3 regions of the Marinomonas gallaica genome follow, and region 1 is predicted to be linked to each of the others. Evidence: predicted binding sites of a transcription regulator. Region 1 holds the regulator's gene; each other region holds the start of a gene.
What was found. The regulator FNR, encoded in region 1, switches genes on or off when oxygen is low (the NO sensors DNR and NnrR bind a similar motif). The targets are predictions, from matches to a motif close to TTGATNTANATCAA.
Positions count from the first base shown of each region.

Region 2: the regulator FNR is predicted to act here: its motif matches at 4,576-4,589, upstream of ACPUEK_RS17695 (anion permease).
Region 3: the regulator FNR is predicted to act here: its motif matches at 5,398-5,411, upstream of paaF (2,3-dehydroadipyl-CoA hydratase PaaF).

Region 1 covers NZ_CP187511.1:2,821,649-2,828,065, forward strand. Annotated here, with positions in the region: gene hemN (oxygen-independent coproporphyrinogen III oxidase) at 1-1,370, shown strand, start outside; gene fnr (fumarate/nitrate reduction transcriptional regulator Fnr) at 1,401-2,162, shown strand; gene ACPUEK_RS13335 (adenine phosphoribosyltransferase) at 2,189-2,731, shown strand; gene ACPUEK_RS13340 (YfaZ family outer membrane protein) at 2,809-3,375, opposite strand; gene ttcA (tRNA 2-thiocytidine(32) synthetase TtcA) at 3,389-4,225, opposite strand; gene ACPUEK_RS13350 (SprT family zinc-dependent metalloprotease) at 4,308-4,808, opposite strand; gene ACPUEK_RS13355 (RecQ family ATP-dependent DNA helicase) at 4,801-6,417, opposite strand, start outside.
Region 2 covers NZ_CP187511.1:3,728,923-3,735,339, forward strand. Annotated here, with positions in the region: gene ACPUEK_RS17670 (FAD-dependent oxidoreductase) at 1-852, opposite strand, end outside; gene ACPUEK_RS17675 (DUF2164 domain-containing protein) at 1,057-1,308, shown strand; gene ACPUEK_RS17680 (NUDIX domain-containing protein) at 1,319-1,801, opposite strand; gene ACPUEK_RS17685 (FAD-dependent oxidoreductase) at 2,115-3,614, shown strand; gene ACPUEK_RS17690 (DUF1287 domain-containing protein) at 3,647-4,345, opposite strand; gene ACPUEK_RS17695 (anion permease) at 4,667-6,133, shown strand; gene ACPUEK_RS17700 (phosphoglycolate phosphatase) at 6,232-6,417, opposite strand, start outside.
Region 3 covers NZ_CP187511.1:2,127,304-2,133,720, reverse strand. Annotated here, with positions in the region: gene paaK (phenylacetate--CoA ligase PaaK) at 1-380, opposite strand, end outside; gene pcaF (3-oxoadipyl-CoA thiolase) at 468-1,682, opposite strand; gene paaI (hydroxyphenylacetyl-CoA thioesterase PaaI) at 1,675-2,139, opposite strand; gene paaH (3-hydroxyacyl-CoA dehydrogenase PaaH) at 2,129-3,664, opposite strand; gene paaG (2-(1,2-epoxy-1,2-dihydrophenyl)acetyl-CoA isomerase PaaG) at 3,667-4,458, opposite strand; gene paaF (2,3-dehydroadipyl-CoA hydratase PaaF) at 4,515-5,300, opposite strand; gene ACPUEK_RS10040 (phenylacetic acid degradation protein PaaY) at 5,672-6,259, shown strand; gene paaX (phenylacetic acid degradation operon negative regulatory protein PaaX) at 6,378-6,417, shown strand, end outside.

The DNA.
Region 1 (6,417 bases):
TGCTTTGGGACTCCAGACTTATCCAAAAATACAACCTTGCAGGGCCGCGATACACGTCATACCCTACTGCACCTCAGTTCAGCACTGATATCAGCAAGATGGAATTGATTGGTAAGATGCTTGAGCCCTCGAGTGCGCCACTGAGTTTATATTTTCACGTTCCTTTTTGCGCTCATCTTTGCTATTACTGCGCCTGTAATAAGATCGTTACCAAGCAATACGACAAAGGCACTGAATATGTTGAATTATTAGGCGAAGAAATGCGCTTACGAGCGCTCATGCTCGATCAGTCACGCCCCGTGACACAACTGCATTTCGGTGGCGGTACGCCAACTTTCTTAAGTGAAGAGAACCTTAAGCACTTATTCTCTATGATTGGAGATTACTTCAATTTAGTCACGGATGGCACACAAGATTTCAGCATTGAAATAGACCCACGTGAAGTAGATCGATCCAAACTTGAACTACTTAAGACCCTAGGTTTCAACCGAGTGAGCTTAGGCATTCAAGATTTTAATCATGACGTTCAAAAAGCCATTCATCGAATTCAACCGTTAGAGCTTGTGAACGATGTATTAGCAGATGTGCGTGAGCTAGGCTACCGCTCAGTAAACTTCGATTTAATTTACGGCTTACCTAAACAGACCTTAGAAGGTTTTAAAGATACCTTAGATAAGGTCATTGAACTGTCTCCAGATCGAATTTCTGTGTTTAACTATGCCCATTTACCGCAGCGCTTCGCACCGCAGCGACGAATATTGGATGAAGACTTACCTTCACCCGACCAAAAGCTGGCACTGCTAAAGTTAAGCATTGATAAACTCACGCGCGCTGGCTATGTTTATATTGGTATGGATCATTTCGCCAAGCCCGATGACACATTAACAAAAGCACAACAAGAAGGTCATCTACAACGCAATTTTCAAGGGTACACCACCCATGCTGAAACAGACTTATTGGCATTTGGAGTCTCTGCTATCAGTCAGGTTGGGGAAGCCTATTTCCAAAATCATACCGACCTTTCGCTCTACCAAAATAGCATCGAAAACGGCCAATTAGCGATTATGAAAGGCTATATCAGCAGTTTAGATGATCGCATTCGTCACTCTGCTATCATGCAACTACTATGTCATAACGAATTAAATAGCCAAGACATTGAATTAGCCTTTAGTATTAGATTTCTCGAATATTTCGAAGCAGAACTGGATTCCCTAAAGAATCTAGAGGAAGATGGTGTCATAACCGTCTATCATGAAAATAATCAAGTACATATAAAAATAACGGAAGTAGGTCGATTACTCGTACGCTGCGTATGCATGGCGTTCGATAAATACCTCACAACCCAGTCAAATTTTTCTAAAGTTATATAAATTACCCGATCGAGCTCAGGGAGAGTTAACATGGCAATTTCTAACTCAAACAATCGTTTTAGCAGTAAACTGACATCACAATGTCAGAATTGCAGCTTAAGCGCATTATGTTTGCCAATTGCATTAGCGGACGAAGACGTGAATCGTCTAGACCAAATCATCGAGCGAAAACGACCATTGAAGAAAGGCGAGTTGCTGTTTCATCAAGGTGAAGAATTCAACTCCGTATTTGCAGTTCGTACAGGCACACTAAAAACATTTAACATCACTAACTCTGGCGAAGAACAGATCACGGGGTTCTACTGTCCAAGTGAACTTGTTGGCCTTAGTGGTATCGATGATAATCACTACCCTATTTCAGCCAAAGCGCTTGAAACAACGACAGTCTGTGAAATTCCTTTTTCGCACCTTGAACAGCTGTCTTCACAGATCCCATCTTTAAAACATCAACTTTTTCGCTTAATGAGCCGTAAAATTTGTGACGATCAGCAGATGATGGTGCTGTTAGGCAAGAAAAATGCAGATGAAAAAGTAGCCTCGTTCCTGTTAAACCTGTCACACCGTTTTAAAAAGCGTGGATACTCAGCAACTTCCTTCCGTTTATCGATGTCTCGTGGTGAAATTGGTAACTACTTAGGCTTAGCGGTTGAGACAGTTAGTCGCGTTATGACACGTTTCCAAAAGAACGGTTTGATTGATGTTGATGGCAAAGAAATTTCCATCGTCAATCTTCCTGAAATGGAGAAACTTGTCGGGGCCGCGGGAGAATGTGCTACCATTGAGCACGTTTAATTTAACCAGTTAGTTAAGGTTTATCTATGCTCTTTGACGACTTTTACTTTAAGTCTCTAATTCGTACTATTGAAGACTGGCCAAAGCCGGGCATCAGCTTTCGTGATATCACACCAATTTTCAGCAATCCAAAAGGAATGCGTATGGTGGTTGATGCTTATGTACACCGCTACATTGATAGTGATATTACTCACATAGCCTGTATCGATGCTCGTGGCTTCTTGATCGCATCCGTATTAGCTTACGAATTACGTAAACCTCTAGTTCTTGTTCGTAAAAAGGGTAAGTTACCAGGCAAAACGATCTCGCAAAGCTACGATTTGGAATACGGCAGCGCAGAATTAGAAATTCAAGAAGGTGCTGTTGAAGCGGGTGCACAAGTTCTATTGTTCGACGACTTGATCGCGACAGGCGGCACGCTTGTTGCCGCTATGAGCTTGTTAAAACAGCAAGGCGCTAACATTAAAGAAGTGGCTGCGATCATTGACTTACCGGACCTTGGTGGCAGCGCGAAAATCCAAGAAATGGACATTCCAGTGTTTGCATTGTGTGCTTTTGAAGGTGAATAACTCTTCTTTTGATTAATAAAAAAGGTGGCATCAGCCACCTTTTTATCATTGCTTTATTATAGCTATAGCAGTTACTACTAAAACGTAGCAGAAACACCGATCGCAACACCTTTATTCATGTCCACATCATCACGATAGCTCTCTAGATCTACGCTAGTTAAGCCGTAACGTAGAAATACACGAGCATTACGCAACGTACGATATTCCCCACGGATTTCAGCTTGGTACATGCTGTCAATATTTTGGAACGATAATACTTTCGGTGAGTAATATAACGAGCCTAATACGCTAAAGCGGTTTGCTTTAGGAAAGGTGTAACGGTAGAAACCACCTAGCGCAATCGCCATACCCGCATTATCAACGTCGTACTCAGTATCAATCGCCATTAAGCGCATACCTAAGCCGATTTGAACTGGGTAATCTTTTGCAGTATCGATATCTTCGATGTGCGCACCAATGTAGCCATATTTGCCATCATCAGTGTGATACATACCACCTGCATCAAAGAAGTATTTACCTTGGTCTAGGCTCATATCTACTTTAACAGCATCATTAGAAAGGCTGCCTTCTACTGTATCACTCGCATGGGCTGTCATTGAAATAGCGGCCCCTAATACGATTGGTAAAAGTTTCTTCATCGACATACTGCTTCCTTTTTTAAAGCTCAATAATATTTAAGCGTTTCAATGCATCTTCGGATTGCGTCAAACTTTTGAAGTCAAACAGTTCAGTATCGGCCAAATGCGACGGCACAACATTCTGAACAGCTGAGAACATAGTATCAAGACGACCAGGGTATTGTTTCTCCCATCCTTGAAGCATTTCTTTCACAACTTGACGTTGTAGATTTTCCTGAGACCCGCACAGATTGCAAGGAATGATCGGGAAAGCCTTGCGTAAAGAATACTGTTCAATATCGGACTCTTTGCAGTAAGCAAGTGGACGAATCACCACATGCTTGCCATCATCACTCAACAGTTTTGGCGGCATTGCCTTAAGCTTGCCACCAAAAAACATATTCAAAAACATAGTTTCAAGAATATCGTCACGGTGATGACCTAACGCAATTTTCGTTGCGCCAATTTCTTCAGCAAAACCATACAAAGAGCCGCGGCGCAAGCGAGAACATAAGCCACAAGTCGTTTTACCTTCAGGCACCAATTCCTTAACGATACTGTAAGTATCTTTTTCAAGAATATGATAGTCCACACCCAAATCGGCAAGGTAAGCAGGCAGAATATGCTCTGGAAATCCCGGCTGTTTCTGATCCAAGTTGACGGCTACAATGTCAAAGTGGATTGGCGCACTCTTTTTCAAGTTGCAAAGGATATCTAACATTGTGTAAGAGTCTTTGCCGCCTGACAAACACACCATTACTTTATCGCCATCTTCAATCATGTTGAAGTCCGCAATGGCTTGTCCAGTCATTCGACGAAGACGTTTTTGCAGTTTATTTAGCTCAAGCTTTTCTTTTCGATCGATCTCAGCGTTCATTCTTAATTACCATAAAACAGATGGCGGTATCTTACTACAACCACTTTGTTGAAGCACCCTATCGACGAATGGATAAATAGGTTTACTTCTTTTTTAGAAAATTCAAATTTTTTCGACAATAACGACAGACATACTGCGTGCCTTTCACTGCACGACCATGACGATGAGCGGTAAACTCATGCACTTGGCAGGCACATTGATAGAGGAATAGATTACGTGGCTTGGGTACATCAAAGTCATGGGTGCGGCTGGCTTCAACATCAAACAAATGCTCCATCACAGCAATCCATTCTTTCCCGTGAGGACGAACTTTTGAACCAAACACCTGATAGACCACAATGTGCGCCAACTCATGTGGCACTACGTGGTCAATGAATTTATCTGGGTCCTGTTGCAGCATATAGGTATTAAAGCGCATTTCATTGCGTTGTAAATATGCCGTGCCAGCGGTTCGACCTCGCTGCTTAAAATTAAAACTGGGACGCTGAAGGCCAATTTTGAAATAGCGTTCTGCTCTATTAAGACAGTCACTGATTTTGTTCTCGATTCTCTCAACATTTTTGTGATTGACAACACTACTCATACTGCCCCTCTACGAACAAAGTATGGGCATTTAACTCGGTTAGGCGATTTTTACTTAATCCCGTGATTCGACTCATAGACGCTAAAGAGCTCGGCTGCGATTCAAACACTTTATGCAATTGAGTTTCTGACAAATATTCCGATACTCGGTTTGCCACACTCCATTGCATTAGCTCGCTCCAAGCTCCTTGGCTAAGCATTTCCAAATCCGTATCTTTTAATGCAGGATAAAACCAATCAGATGAAACAATAATTTGTTCTTCCGAACGCAATACCAAACGACTTTTTTCTGTCAACATCACAGAAAATGGCCTCACACTTCGCTGAGTCAAGAAGCCTTTTGCTAACAGCTGACGCACCACCGCCTTCCACTGTAATTCATCCAGTGATTTCCCTGCTCCAAATAATCCATGCTTTTCAAGACCAAAATTGGTCACACTCTTAATACTTTTACCTAATAGGGTATTTACAAGTGAGGCAAAGGGTACTCCGCCGCGAGTAAAATGCACCAAACTCAAAAACTTCTGCGCAGCGACCGTGACGTTGTGTTGCTTACCTTTGTTCGTACAACGATCACAATTGCCACACTCGCTTTCTGCCATTTCGTCAAACGCGGACAGCAGTGAGGCTCTTCGACACTGAGGGTGTTCCAGACAGCTCATCAAACGCCAGAATTCAGGCTCTAACCCTTCTTGCTGAACAAATTCCCATGTCTGCATAATGTCTTGCAGACCATAAAAAAGAAGTGCTTGCGCGGGCTTGCCATCGCGTCCCGCTCGACCAATTTCTTGGGCATAGTTCTCAATTGACAGAGGTAAATCCATATGCACAACAAATCTTACGTGATCTAAATCGATCCCCATTCCATAAGCCGTTGTCGCCACCAGAACTTGCACTTTACCTTGGGCGAAACGCTGATGAGCAAAGTCACGCTCAGACGATGATAAGTTGGCGTGGTAGCAAGTCGCTTGAATACCATGGGATGTAAGCCATTTTGACAGCTCCTCAGTTTTCGAGCGCGATCGACAATAAACAATTCCTGGCTGGGCCATGCCATCTTTCATTAAAAAGGATAAGAGCTGCTGTTTTGCACGACGTTTTTGCGATACCTGTAACCGTATATTGGGTCGATTCACACTTTCTCGAACCACATTAGGCTCAAAAAGACCAAGCGCTACTTGAACTTGTTGCTGATTTTCTGGCAATAGCGTCCCCGTTAACGCAATGACAGGTACTTCAGGAAACTTTTCTTTTAGGCAACCTAACTGAGCATATTCTGGACGGAACTGGCTGCCCCAGCGCATCACACAATGCGCTTCATCAATAGCGATGCATGACACATCAATATCTTCCAACAATCCAAGGACGCTGGCCTGTAACAATTTTTCAGGAGACATATACAAAATCTCCACATCATTATGTCGCAAGCGCCAGTACAAGTCGTTTTGTTCAGCACCATTTTGAGTAGAGTTCAAAAATTCCGCCCTCACTCCAAGCGTCTGAAGACTGACCACTTGTTGCTGCATAATGGCAATCAATGGGCTGATGACCAAACCGACCCCAGTCCGAGCCAATGACGCGACTTGATAAATGGCGGATTTACCCGCCCC
Region 2 (6,417 bases), 910 kb from region 1:
TTGCAGATCATCAAGCGCCTCTAAAGCGCAAATGCCTAAAATCACAATACAGCCAAGGTAACGTAATGGGGTTTGCGCCTCCCCAATGATCTGCTCGCGCACAATACTGCGAATGCCATCGGCTCCGACGACTAAATCTGCTTTGGCGTGTTTTACCTCACCAGACACATTCAGCGTCAGATCGACACGCCCTTCCGGTGACCTTTCAAACGACATTAATTGATGGTTCCATTGCACGTTATTTTGGCGATCAAGTTGTTGAATCAACGCTTGTCGCAACGATTGACGCGCCACATGAATATTCGTGCGCTTAGGCGCTGTTTTAGTGCCTTCGTGTACCCACTTGCGCATGCCCCATTCACCAACGACCTTTCCCTCAGGGGTGTGAACCACGTGTCGTGTCGACACAACGCCTTCAGCCAACGCAGTGATGCCTAACCCCGCCATCTCTTTATTGGCTTGCTGAAGCGTCAACCCATAGCCTTGAGAGCGCGCATCAAAACTGCTGTCACGCTCATACAGTGTGTAGGGAATACCGCGATGCAAACACGCCACTGCTAATGCCACCCCGCCGATACCGCCACCAATAATGGCCACGTGCGGATACGCTTCATTCACTGGTAAAAAACGATTACTAGCAAGCAAACCGCTGCCGTGGCACTTCCAGCATGTTTCTGGGTGCCCTTTGGGGCGCTCTGGTGCTTCGCCTTCACCGCCTTGATCTTCGAAGGCAGCCAACTCTTTTTGATATTGTAAACGTACTTTTTTGCGCAACCGTCGGCTACGCTTGCCTCGGCCTTGGCACTCGGAGCACATCGCCCAACAGCGCTTTTCACTTTCTACATTGGTCACAGTTTAAGTCGCCTGATTATCCTGTTCTTTAATAAGCGAATGATAGCTGATCCAGACACAACTGGGGGACTCGCTTATGCTTTTTTCAACCGACACTGGCATTAAGGTCAGAAAATAACGACTGAATGAGTCAGTAAAGAAAGTGTTTTGGTATGATACGCAATCACGGTAAATCATGAGTAATGCGTTAACGTAGGACAAGAAATGAAAGACATCGAATTTTCAAAAGATCAAAAAGATAATATGGTGCATAAAGTAAAACGTTATTTTGACGATGAATTAGACCAAGACATTGGTGCCTTTGAGGCAGAGTTTCTAATCGATTTTTTGGCTAAAGAACTTGGACCCTATTTTTATAATCGCGGGTTACAAGACGCGCAGCAAGCGTTGAATGACAAAATGGAAGAAGCCAATTACCTCATCCATGAGCTGGAGCAACCAGAAGGCTATTTATAAGTTAGCCTGTCTAAATTAAACGATTCATTGTCTCATCTGGCCCTTGGATATAACTCCCTACATGATGGCTGAAGTCCTTTTGCCTCACTTTATCGACTAGATATAGCAAGTCATCTGGATAAGATCGACGTTGAGGCAACTCGCTAAATGGGACCCATTCTACCGCTTGGATAACGGACTCATCGTTTAAGCCTTCTAAATTCTCTAAATGAGGTTCCCCAGTGTAATTCGTCACATGATAGTAAAGCTCGATATTATAGCGATTCGTCTCACATTCTAAAAATTCACGGACACAAATAAGCTCGCCGATTGTGGTTTCAATACCGGCTTCTTCGAAGTATTCACGGCGTAGGCAGCCTTTGCTTGTAACGTCTTCAGGCTCAAATCCACCGCCTGGCGGCACCCAATACTCACCGGTTTCATCTTCTATTCGAAGTAATAAAATAGCGTCATGCCGAATCAATATTCCAGCGGCGCGAATACGATGCTCCACGTTTACTCTCTCCCTATCGAATAAATGACAAGTACTTGTGACCAACTTAGATTAACAATCAGAAATCTTAGCTTTTTTTTATGAACCATTTCTAGACTTCTTTCGTACCATTACGCCTAACCGTGGCGTAATCTGCAGTGACGCAAATAGACCTTAAATCGATGTACTTAGATTAGCTTTATTTGCACTCTTAGCACGATAAAAGTAAATGCCTTTTTTACAGCAAATGCATACGGCATGCTGCTATAAAAACAAGCATTAGCCGCGTAGAATGGCGCCAAATAACTCAACCTTTACAGAATGAGCGAAGTTAATGACTCAAACACTTACAGGTGAAAACTTGCGCGCAGCTAAAGCTAAGAAAGTAGCTGTTGTTGGCGCAGGAGTCGCGGGCTCGACCATCGCATTACGTCTGGCCGAGCTGGGAATCGATACAACCCTAATCGAGAAAGGTCCAAGCTTAGTCAATGGCCCTCCATTTTGCCATTTACATGCGGGCGGTAATCTCTACCGTGAAATTTCAGACCAGCAGTGCTTGACCTTGTTGCAGCAATCCATCGACACAACAAAAGTCTACGCGCAGAGCATCAATGTACGTCCAACGGTTTTGGCCGTACCAACATCGGATCCAAGTGAACCTTTGGACTTATTGCCTCGCTTGGAAAAACTACGCACACAGTATCAAGTACTGGTCGATCAAGATGCCAGCAACGAAGTATTAGGCAAACCTGCTGATTACTTTCGTTTGTATGACCGAGCAGAAATTGAAGCCATTGGGCAAAGACCTCTACCAGAACAAGCACAATGTGACGAAGATTGGTTGGTCGCGTTTGCCAAACAGGTAAATTTAGACACGATAAAATTTCCTTTGGTTGTCGTTCAGGAGTACGGTTTATCCGCTTTTCGTTGGGCTGCAATCGCGAACCTCGCGATTGACCGTTTGCCGAGTTGTCACCTTCAAACTCATACCAGTGTTGTCGACATTCGCCGCAGCGAAACCGGTAAAGGCTGGCAAATCATCACCAAACCGGCATCCCGAAATTCAGAATCAACGGTCAATCAAGACGTTCAAGTGACTGAGTACGATTACGTAGTAAACGCCTGCGGTTTTAAAAGTGGTGAGCTAGACGATATGATCAAGGCCAAACGACAACGTATGGTCGAATTCAAAGCGTCTTTTGTCACACATTGGCCAGAGTGCCAAGGCCTATGGCCTGAAATTGTTTTTCATGGTCAACGCGGTACACCTCAAGGCATGGCGCAGTTAACGCCCTACCCTGGTGGTTACTTCCAATTACATGGTATGACGCAAGCGATCACTTTATTTGAAGGCGGTTTAGTTGCCAGTAGTGAGCAAAGTGCGCAGCCTAGATTGGCGCCACATTTTATTAAAAAAATTGATGAGCAATGGCCAGAGCACTTAGTGACAGAGCGTACGGTTAGTAATATTGCGCATATTGCTAAATTTATCCCTGACTTTAAATCCGCAAAAACCGCGTCAAAACCGTTATTTGGTGCGCAGCAAATTCCAGGGGAAGACCCAGATTTACGAGCAGCGGATGTCTCGTTTGATCAGCAAGGCTACGCACGTGCCGAAATTGTCAAAGCCTCCTCAGCTTTAGCAACGGCTGATGCCATTTTGAAGGACTTACTCGAAACAGGTGTGATCAAATCGGAGCTGGCGCAGCACTACTTAACTGAGCATTACTTCCCAGTGACAAAGCAATGCCGAAGCGATGAGATTACTAAACTGGCGGAACAATTTGCCCGCGACCGTCACTATCCAGATGCGCTGGCGAGGAACTTCAGCTAACACTTAAAGAGTACGTCATAAACAAAGCTTGGTTATTTGGCCAAGCTTTGTTTTAACATTTTGAACCTAGCTCTTAGAAGCAATAATAGATCATTGAAGCATCGGGGTTTGCATGCCATGAACCAGATACACGACGGCGTTAACTTTGGCAGATAGCGATAATGACCCGTAATTGGGTAATCAAACAGCATATCCTCAAGTTCTGGCCCATAACCAATATTATGAACCATTAATGGCCGTTCTTGGTCTTTTGACCAGAGATCTGAAACGATGCCAATGTGTGGCTTATTGCCTGGTAGCATCCATGTGACAATATCTCCTGATTGATACTGAGCCCCCTGCTCATAAATAGGCAACTCACTACCATGACGACTGAAAAATGTTTGTAGGTTCGGGACACGCCGGTGATCAATATTAGCGTCGGGGCGCTTTAGTCCCCAAATTCTATTCGACGGATAGAGTGAAAAGTTAGCCGTCATATCCTCGTGCACCCGCTCTTGAAGATCTATCCCCAACGCTCGATAGCTGCGAATAATTACATCAGTGCATACGCCAAAATGCGCAGGAACATCGCCATTGGGGTAATCCAGTTTATAATAACTGCCATGATAAATGACATAATGCTTTGTGCGTTCTTTCGCGGCGTCGGAAAGAGTCACAATATCGGGTTGATCAGCAAACGAGTAAGTTGTTGCACATAGTATGAAAAAGAGTGCGTTAAAGCGTCTCATATTAATCCCTTAAAGCCCTTTCTGCTCTGAATTAATCATTAATAGAGAGGTCTATGCTGACATTCAATCTCTCCATCTCAACATTACACTAACCTGACTTTTCAGACGGACAAACATGACATATAACACTGTCGATTGGCCCTAACCTCATAGCCCCATCACATGCGCGTTATCGCACAAGAATGCCACAGCACTGGCGTGTGACACTCTTGATCATAAATTATACTTATATGATTTAGATCATCACTCTCTGAGCATAAACGCCCTATGCTATGCACCAGTCTTTTCACACAGAGAAGCACTGAACACTAAGGAGAGAACATGAAAGCGGGTGGAGTAAACGTTGTTCCCGGAATTTTGTCGGTCGTTTTAACCTTAGGACTTTGGTTTGTCGTCCCCATTCCTGATGGCGTTTCAGTCAATGCTTGGCATTTATTGGCGTTATTTGTCGGCACCATCGCGGCCATTATTGGTAAGGTCATGCCCATTGGCGCTATAGCGATTTTAGCCATTACGCTAGTAGCTTTAACCGGTGTAACCAATGATTCCCCATCCGGTGCCATTAAAGATGCATTAAGCGGCTTCTCTAACTCGCTCATCTGGCTCATTGGTATCGCAATTGTCATTTCTCGGGGGTTATCAAAAACAGGGCTCGGTAACCGTGTAGGTTATTATTTTATTGCGCTTTTTGGCAAAAAAACCATTGGTGTAGGCTACGCACTGGCTTTGTCAGAACTCATAATTGCCCCGGTAACACCCAGCAATACGGCTCGTGGTGGTGGTGTTATTCACCCTATCATGAAGTCTATTGCCAACAGCTTTGGCTCCTCACCCGAAGCGGGCACCTCTCGTAAGATCGGCCATTATCTGGCACTGGTAAACTATCATATTAACCCTATCACATCGGCTATGTTCATTACCGCCACGGCGCCTAACCCATTGATTGTCAAGTTTATTGCAGACGCCACAGGTGCCGACATCAGTATTACATGGGGAACCTGGGCGCTCGCCGCGTTATTGCCTGGTTTAGTATGTATCGCGTTGGTTCCGCTGGTGGTATACGCCGTCTACCCGCCTGAAATTAAAAACACACCTGACGCAAAAACCTACGCTCAATCAAAATTAACCGAAATGGGCGTCATGAGTTACGGTGAGAAAGTAATGGTATTCGTGTTTACACTACTATTATTACTGTGGGCAGGTGTTCCGGCCTTTTTGTTTGGTGATGACTTTATCGTCAACACCACCGCAGTCGCTTTTTTAGGATTGTCCATTTTGCTTGTCACCGGGGTGCTCAGTTGGGAAGATGTGCTCAAAGAAAAGTCCGCATGGGACACAGTGGTATGGTTTTCAGCTTTAGTGATGATGGCGACCTTTCTTAACAAGCTTGGATTGGTCAACTGGTTCTCTTCAGTCGTAGAAAACAACATTGAGCATTTTGGCTTTGATTGGCCTATTTCTGTGATGATTCTAGTCGCCATTTACTTCTATACGCATTACTTTTTTGCCAGTACCACCGCACACATTACCGCTATGTTTGCAGCCTTCTACGCGGCCGGATTAGCGCTTGGGGCACCACCACTCTATTTAGGGTTGCTGCTCGCCGGCGCGTCGTCACTGATGATGTCTTTAACACATTATGCTACAGGTACCTCGCCAATCATCTTTGGCTCTGGTTATGTGTCGATGGAAGACTGGTGGCTCATGGGCTTTATTATGAGTCTAGTTAATTTGACCATTTGGGGCTGCGTCGGTGGACTATGGTGGAAACTATTGGGGTTTTGGTAATAAAACACATTGTTTAGCGCATTTGAATAGCGCCATATTTAAGCTCATACAACGGAAAAAGCTCGGCCGTTTGACCAAGCTTTTTCGTTTTATCATTCTTAAGCAGGCTCTTGAATCCCCTTTAGAACCGACAATAATCCCTTAAAATCACTGAAAAGATGATTGGGTTGATGGACGGCTAAATCTTCATCGTAGTTATAGCCATAAGTTAAGCCAATACTGTCCATGTTGGCGGCTTTAGCAGCCAGAATATCATTTTTAGAATCACCAATCATGACGCATTG
Region 3 (6,417 bases), 690 kb from region 1:
CGAATGGATCGCGCAACAATATTGGCCCAAGTGTCGATATCATTCTGGGTATAACCGACAACTGTCGGCTTACCTGTCGTGCCACTGGACGCATGAAGTCTTACCACTTGATCCATCGGTGTCGCAAACATACCGTACGGGTAGTTATCGCGTAGATCCGATTTGGTACTGAAAGGAAGTTTGGCAAGATCGTCTAATGACTTAATGTCGTCCGGGTGAATACCCAGTTGATCAAAACGCTGTTTATACATTGGAACGTTGTTATAGGCATGACGAACGGTCCACTGCAATCGCTCTAGCTGATGTGCTCGCAGCTCATCAATACTGGCCGTTTCCATTGGATCAAGTTGTTCTGGATTAAACTGGCTACGAATATCCATGATTTTGCTCTCTCATTTATTATTTTTAGAGTTTATGCTTTATCACTGTAGTATCACTTGTCATACAGCTTTTTTGTAACGGTTGGATTAATCCAACCGCTCAATGACCATTGCAATGCCCTGACCTACACCAATACACATAGTGCACAAAGCATATCGCTTATTCTTAATTTCTAACTCATTTAGAGCGGTGGTGATCAATCGCGCGCCACTCATCCCGAGCGGATGACCTAATGAAATAGCACCGCCGTTTGGATTAACTCGTGCATCATCATCTGCAAGCCCCAGTTCGCGCATCACGGCCAATCCTTGAGATGCAAACGCTTCATTTAATTCAATAACGTCCATTTCATCTAACGTCAGCCCCACTTGCTCTAGTACTTTTTTGGAGGCAGGCGCAGGACCGATCCCCATGATACGAGGCTCAACACCCGCTGCCGCCATACCAAGCACTCGACCTCGAGCCTTCAAGCCATAGGTCGCAGCCGCCTCTTCACTCGCCAACAACAAGGCACAAGCACCATCGTTAACGCCAGATGCATTACCTGCTGTGACAGATCCTTTGCCATCTTTTCTAAAAGGGGTGGAAAGCTTTGATAACGCAGCCAACGTGGTTTCGGCACGCGGATGCTCATCACGCTCCACGACTACTGGATCGCCTTTTCGTTGTGGGATCACAACTGGGACAATTTCTTTAGCGAGGCGTCCATTTTCTTGGGCAATGGCTGTTTTTTGCTGGCTACGTAAAGCAAATGCATCCTGATCTTCACGCGAAATATTGAACTCTTCTGCCACATTTTCAGCCGTTTCGGGCATTGAATGCACGCCAAACTGGTCCGCCATGAGCTTATTCACAAAGCGCCAGCCGATGGTCGTATCGTACATATCTGCTTGACGAGAAAATGCCTGATCGGCCTTACCCATAACAAACGGCGCACGCGACATTGACTCCACGCCTCCCGCAATCATGAGCCCTGCTTCACCTGAACGAATGGTTCTGGCCGCTAACCCTACAGCATCCATACCCGAACCACACAAGCGGTTAATCGTCGAACCAGGGACACTGTGTGGCAACCCTGATAGCAAAGAAGACATGCGCGCCACATTGCGGTTATCCTCACCTGCTTGGTTGGCGCAGCCATACAACACATCACTGACCTTTGACCAATCAACTGTTGGGTTTCGATCCATTAGAGATTTGATAGGGATTGCCCCTAAGTCGTCCGCCCTGACCTTCGATAGCGCGCCACCATAACGTCCAATCGGCGTTCGGATAGCATCAATAATTAGCGCATCAGTCATTTACATTCTCCTGTGAAAGTATCTCGCCTTTAACGCGGTAAGACTTACCATGAAAAATGGCGATCAATTGATCTTGTTGATTGTGTATTTCGACATCGTAATTCCCGGTCCGGCCACCACGGCTTTTTTCATGGCAACTCGCGGTTAGCACATCCCCTTCAAAAGCTGGGGCGACATAGTCAATCGAGCAGCCCAGTGCAAAAGTCGGTTGGTTATAGGTATTGCAGGCAAACGCAAAGGCTGAATCAGCCAGCGTAAAGAGATAGCCGCCGTGACACGTTTTAAGACCTTGCAACATAAAGTCCTGTACCGTCATGCGAACTTTGGATTGACCTGGCGCTGAAAAAAGCAACGCCATGCCTAAATGCTGAGTGGCCATATCTCGCTCGTACAAAGCTTTTGCACAACGCTCAGCCAGTTCAACATCCACTTGTGTATCGGTTGTATTATTCCCCATGAAAATACCCTCCTGTCATCGCAGTGCGACGCATGAGTAAAGAAGGACGGTATCTATCCTCACCATAGGACAGTTGCAACTGATGCAGCACCGCATTCACCTTAGCAACACCAATCGAGTCGGCCCAAGCCAGCGGCCCTTTGGGATAATTCAAACCAAAACACATGGCTGTATCCACGCCCTCGGCTGTGGCAACCCCTTGCAAAACCGCATCCGCGGCTTCATTCGCCAGCATCGCTACGGTACGCATTACTACCAAAGCAGGGGAATCTTCGACTTCGCTGATTTTGATGCCTGCCAAATCAAAGCATGTCACCACATCCTCAAACGACTTATCGGATGTTGATGCTGATCGGCTCAATGCAATGTGCTCTACCGCTAGATAATCTAGGGCCAGATCCACCAGTACCAGATCACTCAGCTGCTCATCGATGGCACGCTCACATGCCATGCGACCATCGGTAAGCGCCAACCAAGCATCGCCTACTTTTAAATAACCTGGTGCCAGGCTCGATTCTTGTGTGACTTGAATGCCTGCCTGAGCCAAACGCTCAACCAATCCAGTCAGATGCCCCATGTCCTTAGACACCTGGCACTTGATTGGCGTTGCTGGAACAGACGAAGCTGGGGAAAATTGCGCCTTGGGCTTTTCGACACCTTCTTGATAGGAGTAGAAACCTTGCCCTGTTTTCCGCCCTAAAAAACCGGCATCGACTAAGTCTTTTTGGATTAAAGACGGTTGGAAACGAAAATCGCCATAATAGGCATCAAATACCGAACAGGTGACAGCATAGTTCACATCGTGGCCAATCATATCCGTCAGCTCGAAAGCCCCCATGCGGAAGCCACCTGCACTTTTTATCAGTGCATCCAGCGTCGCGCAGTCAGCCACATGTTCCTGACACAGTCGAAAACTTTCCGCATAAAAAGGACGCGCTACTCGGTTAACAATAAAACCTGGTGTAGACGCGGCATGAACGGGTTTTTTACCCCAATTCGATGCGGTTTCATAAATGCACGCCGCGACGGTGGAATCCGTGGCTAAGCCTGATACCACTTCAACTAATTTCATAATGGGCGCAGGGTTAAAGAAATGCATGCCGATCATACGCTCTGGATGCTGCATGCCAGCGGCCAAACGAGTAATAGAAATGGAAGACGTGTTACTGGCGATAATGCAATCGGTAGCACAGACCGACTCCAAGGTGTCAAAAATGGCTTTCTTAACGTCAACATTTTCAACAATGGCTTCGACCACCAATCCAGCATTCGCCAGATCATTTAAGGAGCTCACCACCTCTAATCGAGACAATATCTGCTGAACTTGCTCTGTCGTAAACTTTTGACGCTCGACCAGCTTAGCTAATTGTTTCGCCATCGCGTCTATGGCAGAACTAGCCGCACCGTCTCGGTTATCGTAAAGCTTCACTGAGTGGCCTGCTTGAGCCGCAACCTGAGCAATACCCGCACCCATTGCGCCTGCACCAATGACACCAACCACAGTGTTTTGTTGTAATGCAGACATGGTTATTCTCCCTTAAATTCTGGCGTGCGTTTTTCCATAAAGGCTTTGACACCCTCACGGTAATCCTGAGTTTGACCTGCTAAACGCTGTAAATCGCGTTCTACATCAAGCTGAGCATGACAGTCATGGTCAAAACTTTGGTTGAGTGCGCGCTTAATAAAAGACAAACCTTTGGTGGGCTGAGTGGCTAATTGACGCGCTAACGATAAGGCCTCATCTCGAAGTGCCTCGTCATCCACAACTTTGTAAATCATGCCCCACTCTTGAGCTTTTTCTGCCATGAGCGGCTCGCCTAATAGAGCTAACTCTTTGGCTCTTGCCATGCCAATCAAACGCGGTAAAAACCACGTTCCACCGGAATCTGGAATTAAGCCAATTTTGCAAAAGGCCTGAATGAATTTGGCTGAACGTGCGGCAATAACAAGATCACATGCTAGAGGAATATTCGCGCCCGCCCCCGCTGCCACACCGTTCACGGCACAAATTACGGGCATAGGAAAAGACTGTAATTGTTTGATTAGCGGATTATAGAAACGCTCGATGGAAACTCCCAAATCGGGGGCATCTGCATTAGGATCAACATTGCGATCAGACAAGTCCTGCCCTGCACAAAAACCTCTTCCTTCTGCGGTTAATACCAACGCTCGGACCTGCGTATCTTTCAAAGCAGATTTAAGCGCTTGCTGCACTTCAAGATGCATGGCTTCATTAAAACTATTCAGCGCTTTGGGACGATTTAAGCTCAATAACGCAACACCTGAATCGACCGAATATAAAATGTGTTCGAAGCTCATGTCTGATTGTCTCTCTTAGAATTGAAAATAACGTTTAATTATTTTTGGCCAGTGAATTAGCGACCGGTAAATTTAGGGCGGCGCTTTTCTTTGAACGCCTTAATCCCTTCATTTCGATCATCGGTGCCAGCCAATACAGTAAAAGCATGTCGTTCAAAACGCAGACCCGTCGCTAAGTCTGTGTCCATGCCTTTCAGGATGGATTCTTTTGCAAGACGCACAGCTAAAGAACCTTTACTGGCAATAACACTGGCCAACGACAGCGCTCTTGTAACCGTTAGTTCGGGTTGGGTGATTTCACTGATGAGACCTGCGTCTTTTGCTTGCTGGGCTGTGATAGGTAGACCGGTAAGCACCATTTGCATGGTGAGGGATTTGCCGACGGCTCGAAGAAGACGCTGGGTTCCACCAGCGCCAGGCATAATGCCTAAATTGATTTCTGGTTGGCCAAACTGAGCATCGCGACCCGCAATCAAAATGTCGGCATGCATGGCTAATTCGCATCCGCCGCCTAAGCAGTAACCATTGATGGCCGCGATCACTGGCTTAGAAAAACGCGTGATACTTTGCCAATACTGCTGACGTGGATCGTTTAACATACCTACAAGGTCACGCTCTGCCATCTCGTTAATATCAGCACCGGCAGCGAAGGCTTTCGAGTTTCCAGTTAGTACTAGCACTCGAATATCGTCTGACACCTCAGCTTTGTCCATGACATCAGAAAGTTCTGCCAACAGTTCAGTCGTAAGGGCATTCAGCGCCTCTGGGCGGTTCAACTGCACTAGTTGAACGCCACTCTCGACCTGATGCACCACCAATAATTGGTAATTGTCATTTTTCATTTGATTCAAACACTCGATCTTATTGTTATTTATTTCTTAACCGATCAGAGCTCTGAGACTCTGTTTCGTTTCGATAAATATTAAGATGGACCATAAATTGATACAAAACAACTTAATTTTTAAGATTTTATGTATCCTTTTAAGTTTTACTTGCATCACTTGATTGGCAAAATAAAAATAAACCAATATATTCAATAAGTTATGTTAAACACAATTCTGAAGTCGTTTTAAAATTTTCATAAATCACTCAAATCACATTGCTTTAACACTTAAAAAAGGATTGTTTTCTGGAAATACGATACAAAAATAGCTATAAATAATATAAATAATAGAAATAATAGAAATAATAAAATACATAGAGAGATGCATTTATGCCGTATTACAAAATTGATGGTGTTACACCAGTGGTAGACCCGAGCGCCTATATCCACCCAACAGCCACACTTATTGGCGACGTGATCATCCAAAAAGGTTGTTATGTGGGCCCTGGCGCTTGCCTAAGAGGGGACTTTGGCCGAATCACCATGGAAGAAGAGTCAAACATTCAAGATAATTGTGTGGTTCACGGTTTTGCCGGTAGCCATACTGTCATTAGCAAACGTGGACACATTGGCCATGGTGCAGTGTTACATGGCTGTGTCATTGGGGAAGACGCGCTGGTTGGTATGAATACCGTGGTTATGGACGGAGCCGACATAGGCGAAGGCTCTATCGTTGCCGCTTGCTCTTTTATAAAAACCGGCTTCACCTGCTCTCCTAGATCCATGATAATGGGCACCCCCGGAAAAGTAGTTCGCTCTGTGTCCGATGACGAATTGAAATGGAAGCAAACCGGCACGCGTGAATACATCGAACTTTCTAAACGTTGCTTAACATCAATGGTTGAATGCGCACCGCTCACTTCTCTTGAGCCCAAAAGACCGACACTGCAAACAGGGTCCCATCAACCAAAAAGCTAATACTGTCTTTCATGTAAAAACATTAGTCTAAAGCAGCACAAGGCTATTTCACTTTACTAAGCTGAACAGGTTTAAGAAAATAGCCTGTCGACTTTACTCACTGGATTACCAGTCACTAATGAATAAACTTACTACTTTAGATACGTTAATTACTCGGT